One region of the Staphylococcus sp. HMSC068C09 genome, then DNA from elsewhere that is predicted to be linked to it. Evidence: riboswitches for the same ligand, from Rfam matches in the RefSeq annotation. Region 1 holds a riboswitch; each other region holds the start of a gene.
What was found. A riboswitch is a leader RNA that binds a small molecule or an ion and turns the genes downstream of it on or off. The one in region 1 is predicted to bind S-adenosylmethionine.

Region 1 (6,235 bases):
AAATAATTTTTTAAGCATAAATAAACCTCCTATAGACATTTGATTATTAAATAATTCTACCATATTTAAGAGGGGGATGAGTGATATGGAGTTTATCGATCAAGATGATAGACGAGTCACGATGCAATATAAAACTGATAACGATATACCGAATGGAAACCACGTTTTAGCTATTCCGATATTTCAAAATCAATTATTATTCACTAAACACTCTAAAAGAGGTATCGAGTTCCCTGGAGGTAAAGTTGAAATTAATGAAACTAGTCAACAAGCGATTGCTAGAGAACTTTATGAAGAAACAGGTGGAAAGGTAGAAGCCTTATATTATATCGCGCAATATCAAGTTCATACCTTTGATAAGTCACTTTTTAAAAAAGATGTGTACGTGATTAAAGTGAAATCAATTGAACATAAACATGATTATTTGGAAACAGAGGGTCCTATATTATTTCATCTAGTTAATGAGATTCCTGAGCACCAAAAAGTTATTTAATTAAAGATGAAGCAATTTTAAAATGTTTAGAAAGGGTGAAAGATCTTGGGTATTACAAATATTAGAACAATGCCTGTTGAATCCAACACTCATCGATTTGAGGAAATAACTTATACAGTAGACGAATTAAATGTAAAAGCGTTACAGATGATCCCAGCGTATCATAATGTTAAACGAATTGTAGTGTATTTACGTGGTGGAAAAGGGCAAGTTGGTAGAGTAAGAGCTTCAAGACTCATGCAATTTTCTGATTCGTATACATTAGTTATAGGTCCCTATTATAGAGGAAGTAATGGTAGTGAAGGAAAAGATGAATTTTGTAATGCTGATTTACATGATGTAACAGTACTTATTCGATTATTAAAAAATAAGTATCCCCAAGCTTTCGTCCATATGATTGGATTTTCAAGAGGTGGAATTCAAGGTTTATTATCATTTCAGGATGATCCAGTTGATAGTTATATTATTTGGGGTGGCGTTTCAGATGTTCATTTAATGTATGAAGAACGTGTGGATTTAAGGGGAATGCTAAGACGTATGGTAGGTCATCCGAAAAAAGATAAAAAGGCATATGAACAAAGAAATGCGATACGTACGTTGAATCAAAACAGTCCACCTATTTTAATTGTACATGGTGGTAAAGATTGGCAAGTGGGTATACATCAAGCGTATTTTCTTCAAGAACAACTAGAACGTAAAGGGGTCAAACATGATACATTTTATCAACTTGACGAAGGCCATGTCCCAAGACCGAAAGCATTGAAAGAAGTTTTAGATTATATACATCAATGGATGAATAATATAGAACAAGACTTACAAAGATGACTATAACAGTTATCATGTAAGTCTTTTGTTTAGATATATTATTAATGACTAAATCCACCATCTTTAGCAATATCTTTTACTTCATCTCCAAATGTTTTGAAGTTTTCTTCAAAACGTTGTTTTAAGTCATTAGCTTGATGACGATAAGCCTCAGGATCATTCCAAGCATGGATTGGATTTAAAATAGTCTTAGGCACATCTTCCATTTCAGTTGGTATACTTAAACCAAATATTTCATCTTTAGTAAATGTAGCTTGTTTTAGCTTGCCAGAAATAGCTTGATCTACCATATAACGTGTATAATGTAAGCTGATACGACGTCCAACACCATATTTTCCACCAGTCCATCCTGTATTTACTAGATATACATCAACATCATGGTCATCAATTAACTTACCAAGTAAATTCGCATATTTAGTAGGATGCAAAGGTAAAAATGGAGCGCCAAAGCATGTTGAAAATGATGGTTCAGGTTCTGTCACGCCACGTTCTGTGCCAGCTAATTTTGACGTAAAACCACTTAAGAAATGATACATTGCCTGAGATTTAGATAATTTAGAAATAGGTGGAAGTACACCAAATGCATCTGCAGTTAAGAAGATAATTGTATTAGGGTGTGCAGCTTTAGAAGGTAATACGATATTATCGATATGATGAATTGGATAAGCAGCACGTGTGTTTTCTGTGTTCGTATTATCATCAAAATCAACATGGCCACGTTCATTAACAATTGTATTTTCAAGAATAGTACCATATTGAATGGCATTATAAATTTGAGGTTCTTTTTCTTTAGATAAGTGGATAGCTTTTGCATAGCAACCACCTTCAATGTTAAAAATACCATTTTTATTCCAGCCATGTTCATCATCGCCAATTAATTTGCGAGTTGGCGTCGCTGATAATGTTGTTTTTCCTGTACCAGATAATCCAAAGAATAGAGCAACATCACCTTTTTCTCCAACATTGGCAGAACAATGCATACTCATAATATCTTGCATAGGTAATAAGTAGTTCATCACTGAAAAGATACCTTTTTTCATTTCTCCAGCGTATTCAGTACCACCAATTAAAATCACTTTATGTTTAAATGAAACAATAATAAATGTTTCAGAATGAGTACCGTCAACATCTGGATTGGCTTTAAAATGAGGGGCAGAAACGATAGTGAAATTTGGCTTAATATGACTTGCTTCCTCAATAGATTCAGGTCGGATAAACATGTTTTGTGCAAATAAATTATGCCATGCAAGCTCATTGATAATTTTTAATTTTAATTGTGAGTCTTTATCACTTCCGGCATAACCGTTAAAAACGTATAATTCATCTTTTTGATCTAAATAATCTAATACTTTGTTGTATAATTTTAAAAACACGTCTTCATCTATAGGTTGATTAATGTCTCCCCAATCAATATTGTCTCGATATGAAGGTTCGTTAACGATAAATTTATCTTTTGGTGAACGACCAGTATATTTACCTGTACTCATATTAATTGCGCCAAGTTCAGTAAGTTCACCTTCATTATTATTTAAAATCTTGTAATAAAGCTGAGTAGTAGAAAGTTGAAATAAAGTCGTTTCCTTCTCTAATAAGTGTTTGATTTTAGGTGTTTCACTGTATGTATCTATTGACATACAACATCCCTCCAAATATCTATTCATTTATATGTGTAAGCCCTTACATTAAAAAGTATAACATAATAATTTAATTATTCCATTGTAAATAAAAGAACATTTAAAAATCAAAATTGACAATTTTAAAGTATTTATGTAGTATAGGTCTTAACGGATTCTCTTATCCTGAGTGGTGGAGGGACATGGACCCAATGAAACCCAGCAACCTCTTTTTTTAAAAGAAAGGTGCCAAACCGTTTGCAGACGCAATATTTGTCTGAACGATAAGAGCGAATGGACGTTTAAGAGCCTTCTCTCTATCTAGATAGTTGAGAAGGCTCTTTTATTTTAAGCTCATTGTCAAAAGAGAATTTTCGTAAATATAGTTAAAAAAAGGAGCAAATCATGACTTATAATAAACGTTTATTTACATCAGAGTCAGTGACAGAAGGGCATCCAGATAAAATCGCCGATCAAGTATCTGATGCGATTTTAGATGAAATTTTAAAAGATGATCCTAATGCACGTGTCGCTTGTGAAACAACAGTAACAACAGGTATGGCTTTAATTTCTGGTGAAATTTCAACGTCTACATATGTAGATATTCCTAAAGTAGTACGAGAAACAATCAAAAATATTGGTTATACAAGAGCTAAATATGGTTACGATTATCAAACAATGGCTGTTTTAACAGCTATTGATGAACAATCACCTGATATTGCCCAAGGTGTAGATAAAGCACTTGAGTATCGCAATGATATATCTGAAGAAGAAATTGAAGCAACAGGTGCCGGAGACCAAGGATTAATGTTTGGTTATGCAACAAATGAAACCGAAACATATATGCCGCTTCCAATCTTTTTATCACATCAACTAGCGAAACGCTTATCAGATGTGCGTAAAGACGGTACCTTAGGTTATTTACGTCCAGATGGTAAAGTTCAAGTAACAGTAGAATACGATGAAAATGATAAACCTAAACGTATTGACACGATTGTGGTATCTTCTCAACATGCTGAAGACATTGAATTAGAACAAATCCAAAAAGATATTAAAGAGCATGTCATTTATCCGACTGTGCCTGAAGGTTTAATTGATGATGAAACTAAATTCTTTATTAATCCAACTGGTCGATTTGTTATTGGGGGTCCTCAAGGAGATGCTGGTTTAACTGGAAGAAAAATTATTGTAGATACATATGGTGGTTATGCTCGTCATGGAGGTGGCTGTTTCAGTGGTAAAGATCCTACAAAAGTAGATCGCTCTGCGGCATATGCAGCGAGATATGTTGCAAAAAATATTGTAGCAGCTGGATTAGCTGAGCAATGTGAAGTGCAATTAGCTTATGCAATTGGTGTAGCAGAACCTGTATCTATTGCTATTGATACATTTAAAACAGGTAAAGTTTCTGAAGGACAATTAGTTGAAGCGGTAAGAAAACATTTTGATTTAAGACCAGCAGGTATCATTAAAATGCTTGACTTAAAACATCCTATTTACAAACAAACAGCTGCATACGGACATTTTGGTCGTACTGATGTATTGTTACCATGGGAAAAATTAGATAAAGTGAATGTCCTAAAAGATGCCGTTCAAAAATAACATAGGATATATAGCAGTTAATTAGGTTAAACCTCGAAATTATCGTCTATTTCTATTATAATAGATAGATATTGACAGTTTAAAAGGAGCGTTATCTAATGAATTCATTTGGACCGGTTGAGATTGGTTTAATTGCAGCGATAATCATAGCGATTATATGTTTTATTCTATTTTTAGTTGCTTTGAAAAGTAAAAATAATATGAAACACAAAGCGAATGAAGAGTACAATCTCAAGGAGCAACAACTCAAATCTTCACATGAGGAAGCACTTGAAAAAGAACGTATTGAAAATAAAAAACAAGTAACGAAACAAAAAGAAGAATTTGAAGTTACAGTTAATGGAAAAGAACGTGAAATTGATGCTTTGAAATTATTTTCTAAAAATAAAAGTGAATACGTGACTGATATGAGACTCATTGGTATTAGAGACCGTTTAGTTAAAGAAAAACGTATTAGACGTGAAGATATGCATATAATGGCTAATATTTTTTTACCAAGTAATGAGTTTAATAATATTCAACGTATTAGCCATCTTGTGCTTACTAGAACTGGTTTATATATCATTGATTCACAATTATTAAAAGGTCATGTTTATAATGGAATTAGTGGCGCACAATTTCAAGAATTACCAATGCTGAAGCAAGTATTTGATACACTTGATTTAAATACACAAGCGCCTCAAACGTTAGTTCTTGATCAACATGAAGATAATCATTCGAAACTATCATTTATTAATTATTCTGATCAACTTTCTGCAATTGAGAAGTTGGCTACAGATTTACAAACAGAATTAGGACTTAAATATACGCCAACATCAATTTTATATTTTAATCCTAAACATGATAAAGACGTAACGATTTCAAACTATGCACAAAGTTCAAGTGTTAAGGTTTTAGTTGGTCCTGAACAACTTGACGAATTCTTTAACAAATTTGTATTCCATGGACGTATTCAATATAATGTCGATGAATTACAAAATATTATGGATAAAATTGAATCATTTAACTAAGAGAGGCTACCATCAAAATTTTAAATTTTGATGGTACTTTTTTATTATAAGCGATGTTCATAAATATACTTTTAGGGTATATACAGAATAGTTATTTTTAAAGGAGGAAGTAAGATGGACTATATTGAATTCTATAATGGAAATCAAATGCCAATGTTAGGACTTGGAACATTTCGAGTAGAAAATGACGATACTTGTAAAGAAGCAGTTAAACATGCTATTGAATCTGGGTATCGTAGCATAGATACTGCTAAAGTATATGGAAATGAAGAACAAGTAGGCCAAGGTATCAAAGAAGGATTAGAATCAACAGGTTTAAATAGAGAAGATATTTTCGTAACATCAAAATTATTTTTCGAAGATTTCGGACGTAAAAATGTGGCTCAAGCCTACGAAACTAGTATCCAAAAACTTGGGTTAGATTATTTAGATTTATACTTAGTACATTGGCCAGGGACAAATGAAGCCATAATGATTGATACATGGAAAGGTATGGAAGATTTATATAAAGATAATAAAGTTAAAAACATTGGAGTTAGTAATTTTAATCCAGATCATTTTGAAGCATTATTAGCACAAGTGTCAATTAAACCAGTCATTAACCAAGTAGAATTTCATCCATACTTTACTCAAGAAAAACTTAGAAAATATTTAGAAGCTCAAAATATTTATATGGAATCTTGGTCACCATT
Region 2 (6,235 bases), on a different contig from region 1:
TTTACCTTTAACATCTTGTGTAAATATTACTTTCATGTATCTTCACTCCTACTCATTTGTTCAGTAATTGCTTGTTGTAATTGCTCGATTGCTTCTTCTATAGTGACACCTTTTATTTGCGTTGCAGCATTTGTTAAGTGACCTCCGCCACCTAAGGCTTCCATTGTTAATTGAACATTAATACCGCCTAATGAACGTGCTGAAATACCAATAAGATTATCTTCACGTTTCGCTACAACGTAAGAAGCTTCAATGCCTTCTAAACTTAACAATTCATCCGCAGCTTGTGCAACTGTTACAGGATGATAGATTTTATCATTAGAACCGTGAGCAATCGCGACACCGTGATCTTGAACTTCAACTGTACGTATCAATTCAGAACGATTAATATACGTATCAACATCATCTTTAAGGAATTGTTGCGTTAAGATTGTATCGGCACCATGCGCACGTAAATAACTTGCCGCATCAAACGTTCTTGAACCTGTTCGTAATGTAAAATTACGTGTATCAACAATAATACCTGCATACATAATTGTAGATTCTAAACGTGATAAACGTTGTTCTGTTGGCTGATATTCTAATAACTCTGTGACAAGTTCTGCAGTTGAACTTGCATAAGGTTCCATATAAACGAGTAATGGATTTGAAATAAAGCTTTCTCCACGTCTATGATGATCAATGACTACTTTACGATTCGCTTTATTTAAAATATTTTCATCTAATACCATTTCAGGTTTATGTGTGTCTACCACAACAACCGTTGTTTTTGACGTCATCATATCCCAAGCCTCATCAGATGTCACAAATCGTTCTTTCAATTCAGGTTTTTTATCAATTTCTTCCATCACACGACTTAATGTTGGATCGATATCTTCTTCATTAAGTACCACATATGCTTCTAAATTATTCATTGACGCAAATCGAGATACTCCAATAGCTGCGCCAACCGCATCTAAGTCGGGACGTTTATGTCCCATAATAATCACTTTGTCGCCTTCAGTTAAGATATCTTTCAATGCGTGAGAGATAACACGTGCTCTAACACGTGTTCGTTTTTCCATCGGGTCAGTCTTACCTCCGTAAAAGCGGACATTACCATTCATGTTTTTAATTGCAACTTGGTCTCCTCCACGACCTAAGGCTAAATCAAGTCCTGATTGAGATAATTCACCAAGTTCAATTAAATCTTCGGTACCTTCACCAACACCAATACTTAATGTCAATTGTGCACGATAGCCTACACTTTTTTCACGTAACTGACTTAGAATATCAAAATTAGAATCTTCTATTTCTGCTAAGATTTTTTGGTTTAAATACGCTACGAATTGATCTGAACTATAACGTTTAAAATAAATGTTATATTCAGTTGCCCATCGACTAATAATACGTGTCACCATTGAGTTGATTTCAGAACGTTGTGTGTCATTCATATTTTGTGTAATTTCATCGTAGTTATCTAAAAACAACGTTGCAATGATAGGCTTTGATTCTTCATATAATTCATTTGTATGTACTTCTTCTGTAATATCGAAGAAATATAAACAACGTTCTTCTTCAGAATAACGCACATGATAATGGTACTGACCATGTTCGATTTCTATTTCTTGTATTCTTTCAAGTTGCTTAAGAATATTCGGAAAAACTTCATTGACTGGTTCTGAGATGACATTCGTTTCTAGATGTTCAGACATATATTGGTTGATCCATTCGATGTGATCGTCAGCATCAATCACAACTAAACCAATTGGCATGCGTTTAATTGCTTTATTACTTCCTGCTGAAATATGACCACTCAGATTATCCACATAATGATCCATTTTTGATAATGCTTGTTTAATCAATACCGCACTAATGACGATCATAATGATTAAAGCAATCGCCGTAAACGTTGCAATTAAAGGTTTAAATATAAACCCTACAATAACAATTGCAATTGCCGTAAGCACCATCAAAATGTAAGGAATAAGCAATGCTTTTTTAGTGGATTGACGGTTCATTCTTCCACCTCTATTCACTTTTTAAAGTCATTTTTTAATCATTCGTTTTAAGTTAATTCCTAAATCAAGTACGCCAAGTAATGATACGATATGCGTAAAGGGTGAAATCACTGTCCCCACGACCATTAATAATATAGATACCGCATCAGGTAATCGTTTGGCCTTTCCAAAGAAATGAATCAAACTCAATCCTTGGATATACATTAATAATGATAACACAACTTCGAAATTCAATACGATACTTTGGAATATACTTGGTTTCATCGCAAACATCACACATACTAGCACAATCATGTAAATCCATAATAATGTGCGATTCATCTGCCAAGCAAATAAAGGTCTAAAAATAGGTGTTGCTACTTTGAATTTGCGTAAAATTGGAAATGTAATGATGATATTAATTAAAACTAAAAGAAAGACCATAATAATGATGTAACTTGGAAGTTGAACAGCCATTTGACGAAATCCTTCTTCTAAGATGATCTTATAATCTGATTCAACGCCTGAATTTACAATCGCATTGTTCATTGCGTCTTTTGCTGGTTTAATCAATACTTCGGTATTTGGAATCTTTTTGAACGCTTGTAATAACATAAATGCAATTAACGTCACAATACTTATATACATTGTTGTAATATATAAGATGCGTTCTTTAGATGTACGTTCTTTTAATAATTGGCCAATTACAAAACTTAGTAATAAAACTAGAATCATGGCACTTAATACAAAGGTATTCCCTAATAAGGTCGTGATGACTACAGTGAGTAAAGCTCCAATTCCAAATGTAGCAATTGATTTATGCCACATGATAATCCCTGGAATGGTAGCGAATAAACATAGAATCAGACCAATTATTGGCAATACATACGTAACTAAAGCAACTGCTACAAGCACGATAGTTCCTATAATTATTGCTTTAGGATGTACTTTTGAAAACACATTCGCCACTCCTATACTTTTTTGACTATAACGTCTATTTTAACCTCTATATTCAAATTAAACAAATGTGTTAACTGTTCTCTTATCTATTATTTTCGTTTGAATTTCGAAACTTTTAAAAAGTGATACAAGTTAGGTGCCCAGTCATTAAAATTAAGTAAAAAACCATCATGGCCTACGTTGTCTGGAACAAAAAAGTGACGATGATATTTAAAACGTTCTCCTACTGCTCTAACTTGATCATCTGGATATAACAAGTCATCTGTAAAGCCCATAGTTAGTACTTTTGTATTTAAAGATTGGAAGACCTCATCCACATCATCGCGCTGACGATCAAGATGATGACTATCTAAGACATTCAACATCGTTAAGTAACACGATAAATCGTAGGATTCTTTAAACTTATTGCCTTGATAACGTTGATAATTGACTACTTCATCTGGTGTGAAACGCGCGTCATAACTTTTTGAAGAACGATATGTTAAGAATCCAAGTTGTCTTGCAATACTAAGTCCCTCTTTACCTCCAATATGAATCGCTTCACGTGCAATTTCATTGAAAGCACGACTGTATGAAGAGGTTTTATCTGTAGCTGCTAAGATGACTGCCTTATCTACTTCGAATTGATGATTATATAATAATTCCATCACTTGCATGCCACCTAAACTGCCACCAATTAAAATATCGATTTTAGTAAATCCAAGGGCCTTTATTCCCAATTCAATTGCCTTAACTATATCTCTTAATGTTATTGTTTTAGGAAAATGAGCATCGTTTAATGGGGAGCTTGAACCAAAAGGACTTCCAATAACATTAAAAGTAAGAAACTGATAATCATAGATTGGCATATAACCACCATCAATGATTTCACGCCACCATCCAGGATGTTCATCTGTACCATAAGTTAAATGATTACCAGTCAGAGCATGACAAACCACAACAAGCGGTTGTCCCGAATAACCTACGTGCTCATAACGCAATTTTAGATTCTCAATTGTTTCACCTGATTCTGTTGTAAAAGCACCTAAATGTAATGTATCTACTGTATAATTTGTCATGCTATGCCTCCTTAGAATAAAAAAATCGCTTCTACTCTTAATTTTAAAAGTGTGAAGCGATAATACTTTAGTACTTATCATTCGAGTATCTCGTTGGTTGTAGCACCGTACAATGATTTGTCGGTTGCTGAAGCTTCATAGGGCCAATTCCCTCTACTTCTCAAAATAAGAGTATCTATATATTGATTGCATTGTTTAATTTAAATTTATTTTAATACAATTGTCTGGTTAACTTCAATGCGCAGTAAATAAATGGATTAAAAGAACCATCGTATACCTGCAATGAATATAATACCTACAATAATAGTAATGGTTAGACTACGCGTCACAACTGCGATAATGACTGTAGGAATGGTTGCTACAATGAATGGAATATTTAATTCAAAGCCCTGCATGCCTTTATGTTGAACGATAAAACTATCAATAACTAGCGCAGTGAATAATGAAATCGGAATAAATGACAGCCATTTGATGACTGTTTCTGACAGTTGAATACGTGAAATCATTAAAAAGGGTACGACACGTACAATTAATGTCACTAATCCACATAAAACGATGAGTAAAAGCATATGTCCAGTTATCGTCATCGATCCATCACCACCCCAAGTGTTGCAGCACAAATTGATGTAACAAGAATGGCCACATAAGAGGGCATCAACCAACTTAAAATGAACATCATTACAATAACGAACGCAATTAATACGATATATATACTTATTTTGGAACGTGTAATCGTTTCAAATTGAGCCATAGCCAAGAAAATAAACATAGCTGTAATCGCAAAGTCTAATCCTAACATTTCAGGATGAGAGATGTATTTCCCAAAGACTGCTCCTAACACACAAGCGATTGCCCAAAATGAATAAGCAGTAATATTTAATCCATGTAACCATCGGTCATTAATTGTTTCCCCTTTTAAGTGTGGCGTTATAGCAACCCCAAAGGTCTCGTCAGTAAGAAGAGAAGACAAAGCTAAACGATTCCATATACCATAATCTTTATAATTAGGTGATAATGTCATAGACAATAAAAAGAAGCGGGAATTCACAATTAACGTTGTTAACACGATTGCTGATATAGGTGTACCAGTAATAACTAAAGCACAAATAATAAATTGTGCTGCGCCTGCATAAACCAATAAACATAACAGAAGAATTTCTAGAACACTAAAATCCTGAGAAGCTGCCACAATGCCAAATGATAGTCCTATACCGATGTATCCTAGTAGTGTTGGAATACATTCTTTGACTCCTTGTTGAAATGTTACATGTGACGTCATGTTAGCTCCCCCATTATATATGTATTTTCAAATTGACTATATATTTTAATTAAATTCAGTCTAATATAATCTAATAGACGCTTCAATATCTTTAGACGTCCGTTTGAGTGAGGTTAGAGAGAAGGGCGTTTAGAAATATTGATACTTCAACGTTTTAAAAATATCAGAAATTTTCGATATTTTTGAATTTACCTTTCTCAGGGCAGTCTTATTTTAATATAAAAATAAATAAAGCGATAGAGGACTACGTCACTCTATCACTTTATGAGTTGAATTCTATTGAATGATTAGTTGACTGGACGAATTTCTGTTTTGCCGCCCATAAATGGTACAAGTGCTTCTGGAATTGTAATTGAACCATCTTCGTTTTGGTAGTTTTCTACGATAGCTGCAAATGTACGACCTACTGCAAGTCCACTACCATTTAATGTGTGTACTAATTCTGGTTTAGAAGAAGCATCACGTTTGAAACGAATGTTAGCACGACGAGCTTGGAAATCAGTACAGTTTGAGCAAGAACTAATTTCTTTGTAGTCATTGTAACTTGGTAACCATACTTCTAAGTCATATGTTTTACTTGCGCTGAAACCAATATCTCCAGTACATAAGATCACGCGACGATATGGTAATTTTAATTCTTCTAAAATTGCTTCGGCATTTTGAGTCATATCTTCTAATGCATCCCAAGAATCTTCAGGTTTTTCAAAACGTACCATTTCAACTTTATCGAATTGATGTAAACGAATTAAACCTCTTGTATCTCTACCAGCTGATCCCGCTTCACTACGGAAACATGCAGTTTGACCAGTGAATTTTTCTGGTAACACACCAGGTTGGATAATTTCATTTCTATAGAAGTTTGTTAATGGCACTTCTGCAGTTGGAATTGTATATAAGCCTTCTTTTTCAACTTTGAATAAATCTTCTTCAAATTTAGGTAATTGGCCTGTACCAAACAT
Region 3 (6,235 bases), on a different contig from region 1:
TGCAGCGATGAATCCTTTCCCATGACTTACTTTTTCTAATTGTTCTTTATTCATTATGCCTTTCACTCCTTTAATAAACTTTCAATATCATTATCGTAAAAAATAATAATATTCTCAAGTATAAAGTAATTAATTATTGAAATTTCTTAATTAACAATTTACAATTTTATGAAATTACCGTATTTATACATTTAATGTAAACATTCAAACATATTCAAAGGGGATTGTTATGAAACAACGTATATTAATTATTGGTAGCCCTGGTTCTGGAAAATCAACATTGGCATATCAACTACATTTAAAATATCAACTGCCACTTTACCATATTGATCAAATTCAATGGCTTAATAATAAAAACGTCATTACTTTTGAAGAATTAAAACAAAAACTTGAATCTATTGTAGTAAAAGAGGAATGGATTATTGATGGAAATTATTCTAGTACACTTAGTATGAGATTAAAATATGCAACTAAAGTCATATGGATTAAAGAACCAAGAGTAAAATGTATACTTAGAGTAATCAAGCGTTACATATATTCACTATTTAACAGAGAACATATCGGAGGAAATCCTAAAACATTAAGTTTTGAATTTATTAAGTATATTTGGGATTTTCCTAAAAATAATGAGCAATTTATCATGCAACAAATGAAAAGATCAATACCAAATGTTCAGTGGATCATCGATGATTCTAAAGCATTATCTTTACGTTTTCTTTAAAATTTTAATATATGTAAATATTAAATAGAATATTTTATAAAACTTTAGTGTATCGTATATTTTTTGTTAAAATATGCTATTCTAAAGTAAGTTAAGTTCTTATTAATTGAAGTTAGTCTTTATTTTTAAATCGTTTATATATGATAACTAAGTTCTTAATTAATACTTATATACTTTCTTGGAGGAACAGTAATGAAGAAAAATAAAATTTTTGCTGTATTAACAACAAGTGCTCTATTATTGGCGGCTTGTAGTAATGGAGATAATGCATCTGATAGTGGACAAAAAGATGGAAATCAGAAAAATGAGCAATCTAGTAATAAAAGTGGTAATAGTCAAAGTGATGCATTGAAAAAGAATAATGATAAAAATACAAATGAAAATAAAGTAGAGTATCCTAAAGATGGTGTTAAAGGGATTTATGTAACAAGTAATTCTACACAGGGTGCTAAAATGGATGAGTTAGTTAAATTCATCAAAGATTCTAATTTAAATACCATGGTTATCGATGTGAAAGATGATACAGGTAACATTACTATGAAATTAAATACAGGCAATAAACAAGTGGATAAAAATACGCTTGATATTGTAGATGGTAAAAAATTATTAAAAAAACTACATGATAATAATATTTATCCAATTGCACGTATTGTGACATTTAAAGATACAAAATTAGCAAATGAACACCCTGAATGGACATTCAAAAATAGTGATGGTTCTGTTTGGACAAATGGTAAAGGGGATAGCTTTGTTAATCCATTTATGAAGGAAGTATGGAAGTATGATATTGATGTTGCAAAAGCAGCTGCAAAAGCAGGCTTCCAAGATATTCAATTTGACTATGTACGCTTCCCAGAAGGATTTGAAAATCAAGCAGATAGCTTAACTTATAATAAAGGTGAATATAAAAATAGTCAGATGAGTTCAGGCGATCAACGTGTGGATACAATTACTAAATTCTTAGAATACGCAAATAAAGAATTAAAACCAATGGGAGTTAATGTGTCAGCTGATGTATTTGGTTATTCTGCATTAGTTGAAAATGCACCTGGTATTGGTCAAAGCTTCCCTAAAATTTCTAAAAATGTAGATGCCATTTCATCAATGATTTATCCATCTCATTGGAGTAATGGAGATTTCGGTTTACAAGCACCAGATACTGAGCCATATAAAACAGTTAATCGCTATATTCAAAAAGAAAATAGTTTATTAGATACATTAGGTAAAGATAAGCCTATTTCAAGACCATGGATTCAAGACTTTACCGCTTCATATTTAGGGGCTGGTAATTATATTGATTATGATGCAAAAGCGATATCTGAAGAAGTTCAAGCTTTAAAAGATAACGGTGTGAATGAGTTCTTATTATGGAATGCAGGTAATGATTATACAGAAGGTGTTAATTATAATCCAAAAAAAGGCAATGCTAAAGAACAAGACCCTGAAGGTGTAGAACAAACTAAAAACAAAGATGATCAACATTCTGATAGTCAAGATAATGAACAAGCGGATAATAAAAATAAATAATATAGAGACAGTTTCTTGTATATTAATTTAGTATGGAAATGATTTATCTTGTAGAACTATTTAAACGAAATCATGATTAAACAAAAGGAGTGAGTCAGAATTCATTTTGAATTTGTTGACTCACTCCTTTTTTATTTATTAAAAATGTTTAGTAGATCAATAAGAATGACTATGATGTTTTCGTTTAAGTAATAATGAAGTTCCCATAACTAATAGAAGTGAGGCTAAAAGTTGAGTTGAGTGTTGTTGTGTATCGTCTCCAGTACTTGGGAGTGTTTTAACAGAAGATTGTGATGTTTGAGTATTTTTAAGTGACTTAGAGGATGGCACCTCAGAAGAAGCAACTGTTCCTACATAATAACGATTGAGTTCACGTGCACAATCAACAGAATTAACTTGTTTATCATTAGAAGAGGAAGGTGTTTTAGCAGCTTTAGCGATACCTGATTCTGCATGAATACGTGTATCTTGAAGTTGATTAAAGTCACTATATGTACCATTTTTGTACTCAACTTCGCCATTTTTATAAACTTTATACATTCCACTGCCTTCATTTAATCTATTATGACTTATAATTTCAAAGTATGCGCCTTTGTCAACAGTACGACCAAGTCGTTGTAGATTTGGATTACCTCCACTATTAGATAATGCATCTGTAGCAATTTGTTTAGCGTTTTCTTTAGTCACTAAGTCAGCAGTATGTGCTTCTACAGATTGAGTCGTTGTAAGTAGCATTGTACTTGTTAAAAGTGTAGATGCGATGAAAGATACTTTCTTCATAATGAAAACCCCATTTCATTCATGATCAATTACAACTAGAGTGTAGCATTTGAATAGATCAGAAACAGGGTTTTAAAAAAAATCATAATAAATCTTTAACTTAACTTAAAGAATAAATGTTTTGTAAACATTAAATCAATATTTATCACATAATTTATATAAGGTATTAATATTTCTTTTTAGAAAAATATGAAATGGAACAAGCCATTAAAATCATAAAAATAATATGAGCAATCATCCATAAACCGTATTCTGTCCAGTTAAAGTGAAAGAATGAACGCTTTGCCATAGCGATGAGTGACGGATAAAGAGAGGCAAAAACAATCATTAATAAGACATAACTTAGTTTATATAATGGTTTAAAGACATGATAAATAAGTAAGAAAATAAAATATATTAACCATCCTATAAAAATATGAATGGCTAGTTCTAATAATAATGGCATTTTGCTTGGGTCAATTAAGAAATCAATATTAATTAACAATAAAGTAAGATGAGTCGATTGAACTAAGACATCCATTATAGCCATTGTAATTAATAAGATGATACTTATAACTAAAGCACTAAGACAATGATAAAAATAATAGATCATAATTTCCCTCCTTCTTATATACATAGTATAAGAATATTCCCTGAAATATTTGGTTTAACACTTTTTGAATTTTTAGAATATTAAAAAAACATATTGACCAACGTTTAAATCAATGATAAGTTATTAATAATTCAATAATCTATTAACTCTTATCAAGAGTGGTGGAGGGATGTGCCCTACGAAACCCAGCAACCGTCATGGTATGACATGGTGCTAATTCACATAAAGTTAATCATACTTTAGAAGATGAGAGAAAGTGTATCGATGCTTTCTCTTAATAGTAGAAAGTATTTTTTTATGTCTTTACATATCTAGTAAGAGTAAATGAGAGTTGAAAATTTATAAAAAGGTGTCAATACATATGAAAAAATTAATAGGTATGATCAGTATTGTATTAGTAATTATTACGCTAACGGCTTGTGGAAATCAGAAAGAAGATAATAAAAAAATTACCGTAGCAGCGTCGCCAGCACCTCATGGTGATGTGTTGAAAAAAGCTAAAGAAGAAATGAAGAAAAAAGGATATGATTTAGAAGTCAAAGAAGTTAATGATTATAAGGTGCCTAATAAATTATTAGATAAAGGCGATGTTGATGCGAACTTCTTCCAACACGTTCCATACTTGAATGCTGAAAAGAAAAGTCATGGTTATAAAATTGAAGAATTAGGTAAAGTGTTTACAACGCCTATGGGTGTATATAGTAAAAAATATAAAAATTTAAAAGACATTCCAGATGGATCGACGATTTACGTTTCTAATAATCCTGCAGAAGAAGGACGTTTTCTATCTTTCTTTGTTAATGAAGGATTAATTAAATTAAAAAAAGGCGTTAAAATTGAAAATGCAAAATTTGAAGATATTGCTGAAAATAAAAAACACTTGAAATTTAACCATCAACAAGGGGCAGAGTTTTTACCAAAAACATATGAGAATGGTGAAGGAGCTGCAGTAATTATAAATTCAAACTATGCGCTTGATAATGGTTTAAAACCGTCTAAAGATGCTATTGTTATGGAAGGTAAATCATCACCATTTGCGAATACGATTGCCGTGCAAGAAGGTCATAAAAATGATGAAAAATTCCAAACATTATTAAAAGTTATGCAATCTAAAGAAATCAAAGCCTATATTAAAAAAGAATATGGCGATGATGTTATTCCATACGAAAACAAATAAGTCATAAAAGGTCTCTATTAGAGGCCTTTTATGATTTATATTTATCATTGTTTAAAAGATAGAAACAATATATTTTAATTTTTCTGAAAATATTTACAAATCTGACAATTATTAGTAAGATATTGATTATTATCACAAGAATTGAAGTCAATAAAGAAAGTTAGATATAAGTTGTTGATACTTTGGGAGAGGATGAGTCAATTTGAGTAAAGCAGAGGATATGATAAAAGAAGAGAGCAAGTATTTTGCTACTTCAGGACGTATAAAATATTATCCATTAGTGATTGATCATGGATATGGAGCAACTTTAGTAGATATAGATGGAAAAGAATACATCGATTTGTTAGCTAGTGCAAGCTCACAAAATGTGGGTCATGCACCACAACAGGTAGCAGAGGCGATTAAAAAGCAAGTAGATAAATTTATTCATTATACCCCCGCATATATGTATCACGAGCCTTTAGTGAAACTGTCTAAAAAGTTATGCGATATTGCGCCAGGTGATTATGAAAAACGTGTCACATTTGGTTTGAGTGGTTCGGATGCGAATGATGGTATTATCAAATTTGCACGTGCTTATACGGGACGACCCTATATTATCAGCTTTACAAATGCTTATCATGGCTCTACATTTGGAGCGTTATCAATGTCGGCTATCAGTTTAAATATGCGTAAACATTATGGCCCTTTATTAAATGGTTTTTATCATATTCCATTTCCAGATAAATACAGAGGGATGTTTGAACAATCTAAATCAAACACTGTTGAAGAATATTTAGCGCCATTGAAAGAGATGTTTGCTAAATATGTTCCAGCTGAGGAAGTAGCTTGTATTGTGTTAGAAACGATTCAAGGAGATGGTGGACTATTAGAACCAGTAGAAGGCTATTTTGAAGCACTTGAAGCGTTATGTCGAGAATACGGTATTTTAATTGCTGTTGATGATATCCAACAAGGATTAGGTCGTACAGGTTCTTGGAGCTCTGTGGACCACTTTAACTTTACACCAGACCTCATTACATTTGGTAAATCATTAGCAGGTGGATTACCAATGTCAGCGATTGTGGGTCGAAAAGAAATTATTGAAAGTCTTGAAGCACCAGCACATCTATTTACGACAGGGGCAAATCCAGTAAGTTGTGAAGCGGCTCTTGCTACGATTGAAATGATAGAAAACGACGACTTACTAACAGCTAGTTCTGAAAAAGGAAACTACGTGCGTCAACGTATGAATCAATGGGTAGATCAATACGATTACGTAGGAGATGTGCGCGGTATTGGGTTATCTATTGGAATTGATATTGTTAAAGACAAACAGTCAAAAGAAAGAGCTGCTGAAGAAGCATTGAAAATTTGTAATTACTGTTTTGAACATGGTGTAGTGATTATTGCAGTTGCTGGGAACGTCTTACGTTTTCAACCGCCACTCGTTATTACT
Region 4 (6,235 bases), on a different contig from region 1:
CCAAGTATTCGCACCCATAGACCATGCTGCTTCAATAACGCCTTTATCGATTTCTTTAAATGCGATTTCAACTAATCTTGCGTAGAACGGTGCAGCGCCAATGATTAATGCTGGAAGTGCTCCCGTCGGTCCACTAATTGTACCTAATAATACACTTGTGAACGGAATTAATAACAAAATTAAAATAATAAATGGAATCGCACGGAACAAGTTAACTATAAATGAAACTACCGTATAGAAAATTTTAGCTCCAGGTGCATCACTTTTAGCTGATAAGAAAAGCAGCACACCTAAGATTAAGCCAAAGATAAAAGCAAAAATGGTTGACACTACAGTCATATAAAGTGTTTCATATATTGCTTGCCAAACTTCAGGCCATTGCACGTTAGGCATAGTAATCATTTCATGGAAGATATCACCATATGATTTATCCATGTTTAATCACCTCCACATTTACGTGTTGTTTATGTAACTCAGTTACAAATGTATTAAATCCATCTTCACTAATATGTGGAATATGTACAATTAAAAATCCAATTGAACCTGTACGTGTATTTTTAATATTTGCTTCCAAAATATTTAATTCAATATTCTGCATTCGCGTAATATCAGATACAACAGGTTGTGTGGTATTATTACCGTTGAAATTCAATCTTACAATATAAGCGTCTTTGTTCAATGGTTCTAGATGTTTAATTGAATCTTCAAAATCGTCGTCTAAATCGTCTTTCACGAATCGTTTTGTCACCTCATGTTGAGGATTTTCAAATACTTCATCAACATTACCTTGCTCAATAACACGCCCATTTTCCATCACTGCAACTTCATCACATATGCGTCTAATCACTTGCATTTCATGTGTAATAATCACAATCGTTAGATTTCTTTCTTCTTTTATTTTTAATAGTAAATCTAAAATTTCATCCGTTGTTTGTGGATCTAGCGCACTTGTAGCCTCGTCACATAATAAGACATTCGGATCATTCGCTAATGCACGAGCAATCCCAACTCTTTGTTTTTGACCACCTGATAATTCTGAAGGATAAGCTTTTTCACGACCTTTTAAACCGACCAACTCTACAAGTTCTAAAGCTCTTTGTTTTGCTTCTGCACGAGATACTCCAGCTATTTCTAGTGGGAACATAATATTACTAATGACAGTACGTGACCATAACAAATTAAAATGTTGGAAAATCATACTTACTTTTTGTCGTTTTTTTCTCAAATCTGACTTAGAAAGTTTGTTAATATTGTCTCCATCTATAATGATATCCCCTGAAGTCGGTTCTTCTAGATTATTAAACATTCGAATTAACGTACTTTTACCAGCACCAGAAAACCCAATCACTCCAAAAATTGAGCCTGATTCTATATTCAAGTCAACGTGATCTACTGCTAGTACATCTTTGTTCTTTGTGTGATAGCGTTTAACAACTTGATTTAACTCAATCACGTTAAATGCCTCCCTTAAATTCCTTATGTAATTAAAAAATGCTTTCCCATCTAGAGAGATGAGAAAGCATTTAAAATTATCTTTCTCTCATCTTCTAAAGTCTTAAACTTTATGTGAATTGGCACCATTTCCATTATAGACGGTTGCCGGGCTTCGTAGGGCACATCCCTCCACCTCTCTCGATAAGAGTTTTCGCACTATTTAATTAATTTATATCCTATCACTGTACTAATAATTCGTCAATCATTTTTTTAACTTTTCTAACAAATATGGCACGGATTGAAATGCATAGATTCTATCTACCTCTTTATCCTTATCCATAATTAACAGTACAGGTACAGACATAATTTTATATTCTTCACTAAAATACTTATGGAAATTTAAATCAATTTTTTTAAGTGGTAATTGTTCGATATCATTTGCAATATCTAGCATGCGCTCTGAAATCTTACATGTTCCACACATAGGAGTATATCCAAATATTAAATGTTTATCTTTATCAAAGTGTTCTTTGATGTCTTCGATTTTAATAGAATTATTCATTCACAAGTACTAACCTTTCAGAACTTAAATTAGGTATAAGTTTTTTCTCTTTTTTTACGTTAAATCCGTATTTACTCAATACATGAGCAAGATAATTTTTGGGACAACGTGCGACTTCACAATATGTTTTATCTACATAGATATGTTCACTTTCACTTAAATAACGTTTAAACCACTTTCTAATTTTTTCGCCCTCATCATCTGAATCGGCAAGAATATAGACCTGTTTTCCATATAACGTTTCTATCATATCGTCTAGTTTGTCGATACTCATTGTACCATGTGTACAAATAATATTTACAGGTTCAGCAATGACTTGTTGCACTTTCTTCTTATCAGATTTACCTTCAACAATGATAACTTTATTTAAAATTGCCATGTTCATCCACCTTCTAAGTCGATATTAAACAATCATTTACTTTTTCACGTTATTGATGAATATAAACACAATTTACAGATAATTAATATAATTATATAAAAAACTCCTAGATTTAATATCAAGGAGTTTTAAAAAATTATTCGCCAATCATTTCAGAGTATTGTTCAGCTGATAGTAATTCATCTAATTGACTTTCGTCACTTAATTCAACTTTTACCATCCATGCTTTTTCATAAGGTGATTCATTAACAAATTCTGGACTATCTTCTAATTCGTCATTTGTTTCAACAATTTTACCAGAGACAGGTGCATACAATTCAGATACTGTCTTTACTGATTCAACACTACCAAATGTATCCCCTTCATTAATTTCATCATCGACATCTGGTAATTCGACAAATACGATGTCTCCTAATTCACCTTGCGCGTATTCAGTAATACCAATTGTTGCCGTATTTCCTTCAACTTTAACCCATTCATGTTCCTTAGAATATTTGAATTCGCTCGGTACTGCCACGAAAATCCCCTCCTAAAAATAATTACAATTTAATGATGCCATACCGTAAGTTTTCATTCAACTATTAATATTAAAAGTTGTGATTATACTTTCTATAACCATACATCTTTATATTGTTCCTCATTAAAACCTAATGTAACTTTTTCACCTGAAACCGCTAGCGGACGTTTTACCAACATTCCATCTGAGGATAAGAGTTCTAATTTTTCATCATTAGATAATTTTTTTAATTTATCTTTCAAACCAAGTTCTCTATATTTCACACCATGTGTATTAAAGAATTTATTTATTTCCACTTCTGATTTAACTACTAACTCTTTGAATTCTTGTTTTGTAGGTGTGTGTTGCACAATATCTATAGACTCATAACTCACTCCATGCTCATCTAAAAATCGAGCAGCTTTTTTACAAGTTGTGCATTTTGGATATTGATAAAATTTAATCATTCAGTATTATCCTCCTATTTAAACTTATTATAAATATATCAAATTATTTAAATAAACGCTCTACTTTTTAAGCTTTATTTTTTTCTAAATATTAGTAATTAGTTATAATATATAAAACAAGCTAAAAGGAGTGTAAAGTATGAAAAATATTACTACTACTGAAGAATTTAATTCAGTTATTCAAAGTGAACAACCTGTAATTGTAAAATTTGAAGCTGGTTGGTGTCCTGATTGTAAAGCAATGGATATGTGGATTGATCCAATCGTTGACAAGTATAACGACTATAAATGGTATTCTGTAAATCGTGATGAATTAGAAGATGTAGCATCAGACAATGAAGTCATGGGTATCCCAAGTTTACTTATATTTGAAAATGGTCAAAAACAAGCTCATTTGCATTCTGCTAATGCAAAATCACCTGAACAAGTTGAATCATTCTTAAAAGAAACATTTAATAAATAATTAAAGAACCACACTCGTTATTTTGAGTGTGGTTTCTTTAGTATTCTGAGATTAAATGTTTATTTTTACGTTTTGCTTTAGGTGGTACCTCTTCTAAATCAGTAAGATACAATAAACCTGCAATAGCTTCATCTTTAGCAATACCAAACGCTTTTCTTACTTTTGGTTCAAAGATGTACAATGGCGTTTTCCAACATGTACCAATACCTTTTTCATAAAGTAATAACATTAGATTCTGAGTGTATGCACCCATCGCAAAAAAGTTTTCGCGATTTTGTCGTTGTCGTGGGTCAGTTTTAAGTACTAAAACTAACATACCTCCTAAATTTGTCACCGCGTTATAATGATCTTCTTGTTTTTCTGGACTATTTGGAAAGGCAAAACGTGTAATATCTCTACTCATATCTCCTAATCTATCTTTAGAAACATGAATAACTCTCCACGGTTCTCTCATACCATGATTAGGAGCGTCAGTAGCTTGTTCTATGGCTTTAAATACATCTTCATCATTAATCACCATATCATGTTTAAATTTCTTTATACTTCTTCTTAAAGAAATTACTTCTTGTAATTCCACAATTATCGCTCCTCTATATTGATAACTATTATCAATTATACGCGGATATCGATGACATTTCAATGTATACTACATGCTTTCGTAAAATAATAATTGTTTTTTTAGTTCTTTAACATGAATCTGCCCTGGCGCTTGAGGTTCACCTAAGCAACCATATGACACTGTACCCCCAAAAACACCTTGAGCAGTTCGGCTCACTAATCCTAAATGAGACATAGATATTCCAATAACTTGTTGAGAAATCGCTTCAGATGTATAAGCTACTGCTTCTAATAGCATTGCTACGTCCTGTTTTTCCTTAGGCATTACTGCAATTTTTACATACTCAGGATTTAATTTTTGCATTTTATAATATGTGAATTTTAATTCTTCTAACGGTGGCGTTTCTAAAAAATTATGATAGGACACAATTATTTGTTTCTGATGACGATGTGCATTTTCTATAATACGCTTATGCGTCTCAACCTCAATATTTGACTCCCATTCTATATCTATCATTTGACATTCATCTATTGAGGAAATTGTTTCAATTAACTGTAAATATTCTTTATTAGTTAACTGACCTTTTCCACCTTGAGAAATTGTGCGATACGTCACCAATATTTTAAAATGATCCTTTATTTCATTTAGAAGTGAAAGGTTTTTCATTAAAAGTTCGTGATGATGACTCTCCCACTGATCTATACGCAACTCAATGATATCTATATATGCATGATTATCATTGATACTATTTAACGTTTCATTATCTATTATATCTTGAGGTGCTATGGTTGCAGCTACCTTTACTTCTGCCATATAATCCCTTCTTTTCTTGCCATTTACAATTTTATATTATTTTAAACTATTTATGTCACACTCGCCAATGTTTAAAATTCTTTTTAATTTTTACAAATCATGATTTAAAACTTTTTAGTTGGGTATATAATAATTGTATTCGAATTTAGGAGGTAATAATAATGGCAGTTCAATATGAAACTAAAGCAACAAACGTTGGTGGACGTAAAGGACACGTACACACAGACGATAATGCAATAAATGTAGATGTATTACCACCACAACAAGCAGATGGAAACGCAACTAACCCTGAACAATTATTCGCAGCTGGCTATGCTTCATGCTTCAATGGTGCATATGACCTTATTTTAAAACAAAACAAAGTTCGCGGAGCAGAACCTGAGGTAACTTTAACTGTACGCTTAGAAGATGATCCAAATGCTGAAAGTCCAAAATTAAGCGTATCTATTGATGCAAAAGTTAAAAATGTATTATCTCAAGAAGACGCTGAAAAATATCTACAAGATGCTCACGAATTCTGTCCATATTCAAAAGCAACTCGTGGCAACATCGATGTAGATTTAAATGTTCAAGTTGTTGACTAATTAGCATTACTCTTTAAAATCAAAATTTTATAATTTTAAAAAACCCTGAGACACCTCATTATGTCTCAGGATTTTTTTATGTGTTGATAGATAAAGACTGAATTAAAAAGAGCTGATATCAAGTTATTTCAATAGTAGTATGAAAGTTAACATAATGACTTTCAATAAGAACATTTACGTCCTTGGGGATGTATTGCTAGAATTGAACGACAAATTCAAATTGAATTCTGTCCTACTCCATTTCATTTCCTATCTAACAATTAAGTTTAAAGATATCGATGTATGATAGATAATATTCTAACGACTATGTATTCTCACACTTTTTGTATAATTTTTAAAAATAGGCTATTCTATGGATATAGTTATTAATTAAACTTTATAAAATTTTTATAATTCAATTAATTTGTATAAATAGATTTTTAAATGCTAATAATAATTTGAGGTGAGTATAATGTCAGAAGTTAGAATTCTTACTAAC

Region 2: linked by a shared signal. The riboswitch ahead of HMPREF2930_RS04170 (homoserine O-acetyltransferase MetX) and the one ahead of metK (methionine adenosyltransferase) in region 1 are both predicted to bind S-adenosylmethionine.
Region 3: linked by a shared signal. The riboswitch ahead of HMPREF2930_RS09740 (MetQ/NlpA family ABC transporter substrate-binding protein) and the one ahead of metK (methionine adenosyltransferase) in region 1 are both predicted to bind S-adenosylmethionine.
Region 4: linked by a shared signal. The riboswitch ahead of HMPREF2930_RS05420 (methionine ABC transporter ATP-binding protein) and the one ahead of metK (methionine adenosyltransferase) in region 1 are both predicted to bind S-adenosylmethionine.

The regions. Positions count from the first base shown of each region.
Region 1 is NZ_KV813741.1:4,406-10,640, reverse strand. It holds gene yidD (membrane protein insertion efficiency factor YidD) at 1-18, opposite strand, end outside; partial or broken gene ytkD (RNA deprotection pyrophosphohydrolase) at 86-558, shown strand; gene HMPREF2930_RS01930 (alpha/beta hydrolase family protein) at 539-1,318, shown strand; gene pckA (phosphoenolpyruvate carboxykinase (ATP)) at 1,360-2,952, opposite strand; SAM riboswitch class I at 3,110-3,222, shown strand; gene metK (methionine adenosyltransferase) at 3,337-4,533, shown strand; gene HMPREF2930_RS01915 (NERD domain-containing protein) at 4,632-5,543, shown strand; gene HMPREF2930_RS01910 (aldo/keto reductase) at 5,658-6,235, shown strand, end outside.
Region 2 is NZ_KV813755.1:11,812-18,046, forward strand. It holds gene rplI (50S ribosomal protein L9) at 1-36, opposite strand, end outside; gene HMPREF2930_RS04160 (DHH family phosphoesterase) at 33-2,000, opposite strand; gene HMPREF2930_RS04165 (YybS family protein) at 2,028-2,939, opposite strand; gene HMPREF2930_RS04170 (homoserine O-acetyltransferase MetX) at 3,029-3,997, opposite strand; SAM riboswitch class I at 4,069-4,169, opposite strand; gene HMPREF2930_RS04175 (AzlD domain-containing protein) at 4,255-4,584, opposite strand; gene HMPREF2930_RS04180 (AzlC family ABC transporter permease) at 4,581-5,276, opposite strand; gene serS (serine--tRNA ligase) at 5,564-6,235, opposite strand, start outside.
Region 3 is NZ_KV813778.1:43,479-49,713, forward strand. It holds gene HMPREF2930_RS09715 (fructose bisphosphate aldolase) at 1-54, opposite strand, end outside; gene HMPREF2930_RS09720 (P-loop NTPase family protein) at 230-721, shown strand; gene HMPREF2930_RS09725 (putative glycoside hydrolase) at 914-2,248, shown strand; gene HMPREF2930_RS09730 (LPXTG cell wall anchor domain-containing protein) at 2,405-3,028, opposite strand; gene HMPREF2930_RS09735 (hypothetical protein) at 3,195-3,620, opposite strand; SAM riboswitch class I at 3,767-3,873, shown strand; gene HMPREF2930_RS09740 (MetQ/NlpA family ABC transporter substrate-binding protein) at 3,982-4,797, shown strand; gene HMPREF2930_RS09745 (aspartate aminotransferase family protein) at 5,000-6,235, shown strand, end outside.
Region 4 is NZ_KV813756.1:126,859-133,093, reverse strand. It holds gene HMPREF2930_RS05425 (methionine ABC transporter permease) at 1-435, opposite strand, end outside; gene HMPREF2930_RS05420 (methionine ABC transporter ATP-binding protein) at 428-1,453, opposite strand; SAM riboswitch class I at 1,538-1,642, opposite strand; gene HMPREF2930_RS05415 (thioredoxin family protein) at 1,697-1,996, opposite strand; gene HMPREF2930_RS05410 (toprim domain-containing protein) at 1,989-2,375, opposite strand; gene gcvH (glycine cleavage system protein GcvH) at 2,512-2,892, opposite strand; gene HMPREF2930_RS05400 (arsenate reductase family protein) at 2,985-3,338, opposite strand; gene HMPREF2930_RS05395 (thioredoxin family protein) at 3,478-3,801, shown strand; gene HMPREF2930_RS05390 (nitroreductase family protein) at 3,839-4,378, opposite strand; gene aroD (type I 3-dehydroquinate dehydratase) at 4,448-5,173, opposite strand; gene HMPREF2930_RS05380 (organic hydroperoxide resistance protein) at 5,335-5,757, shown strand; gene HMPREF2930_RS05375 (GNAT family N-acetyltransferase) at 6,209-6,235, shown strand, end outside.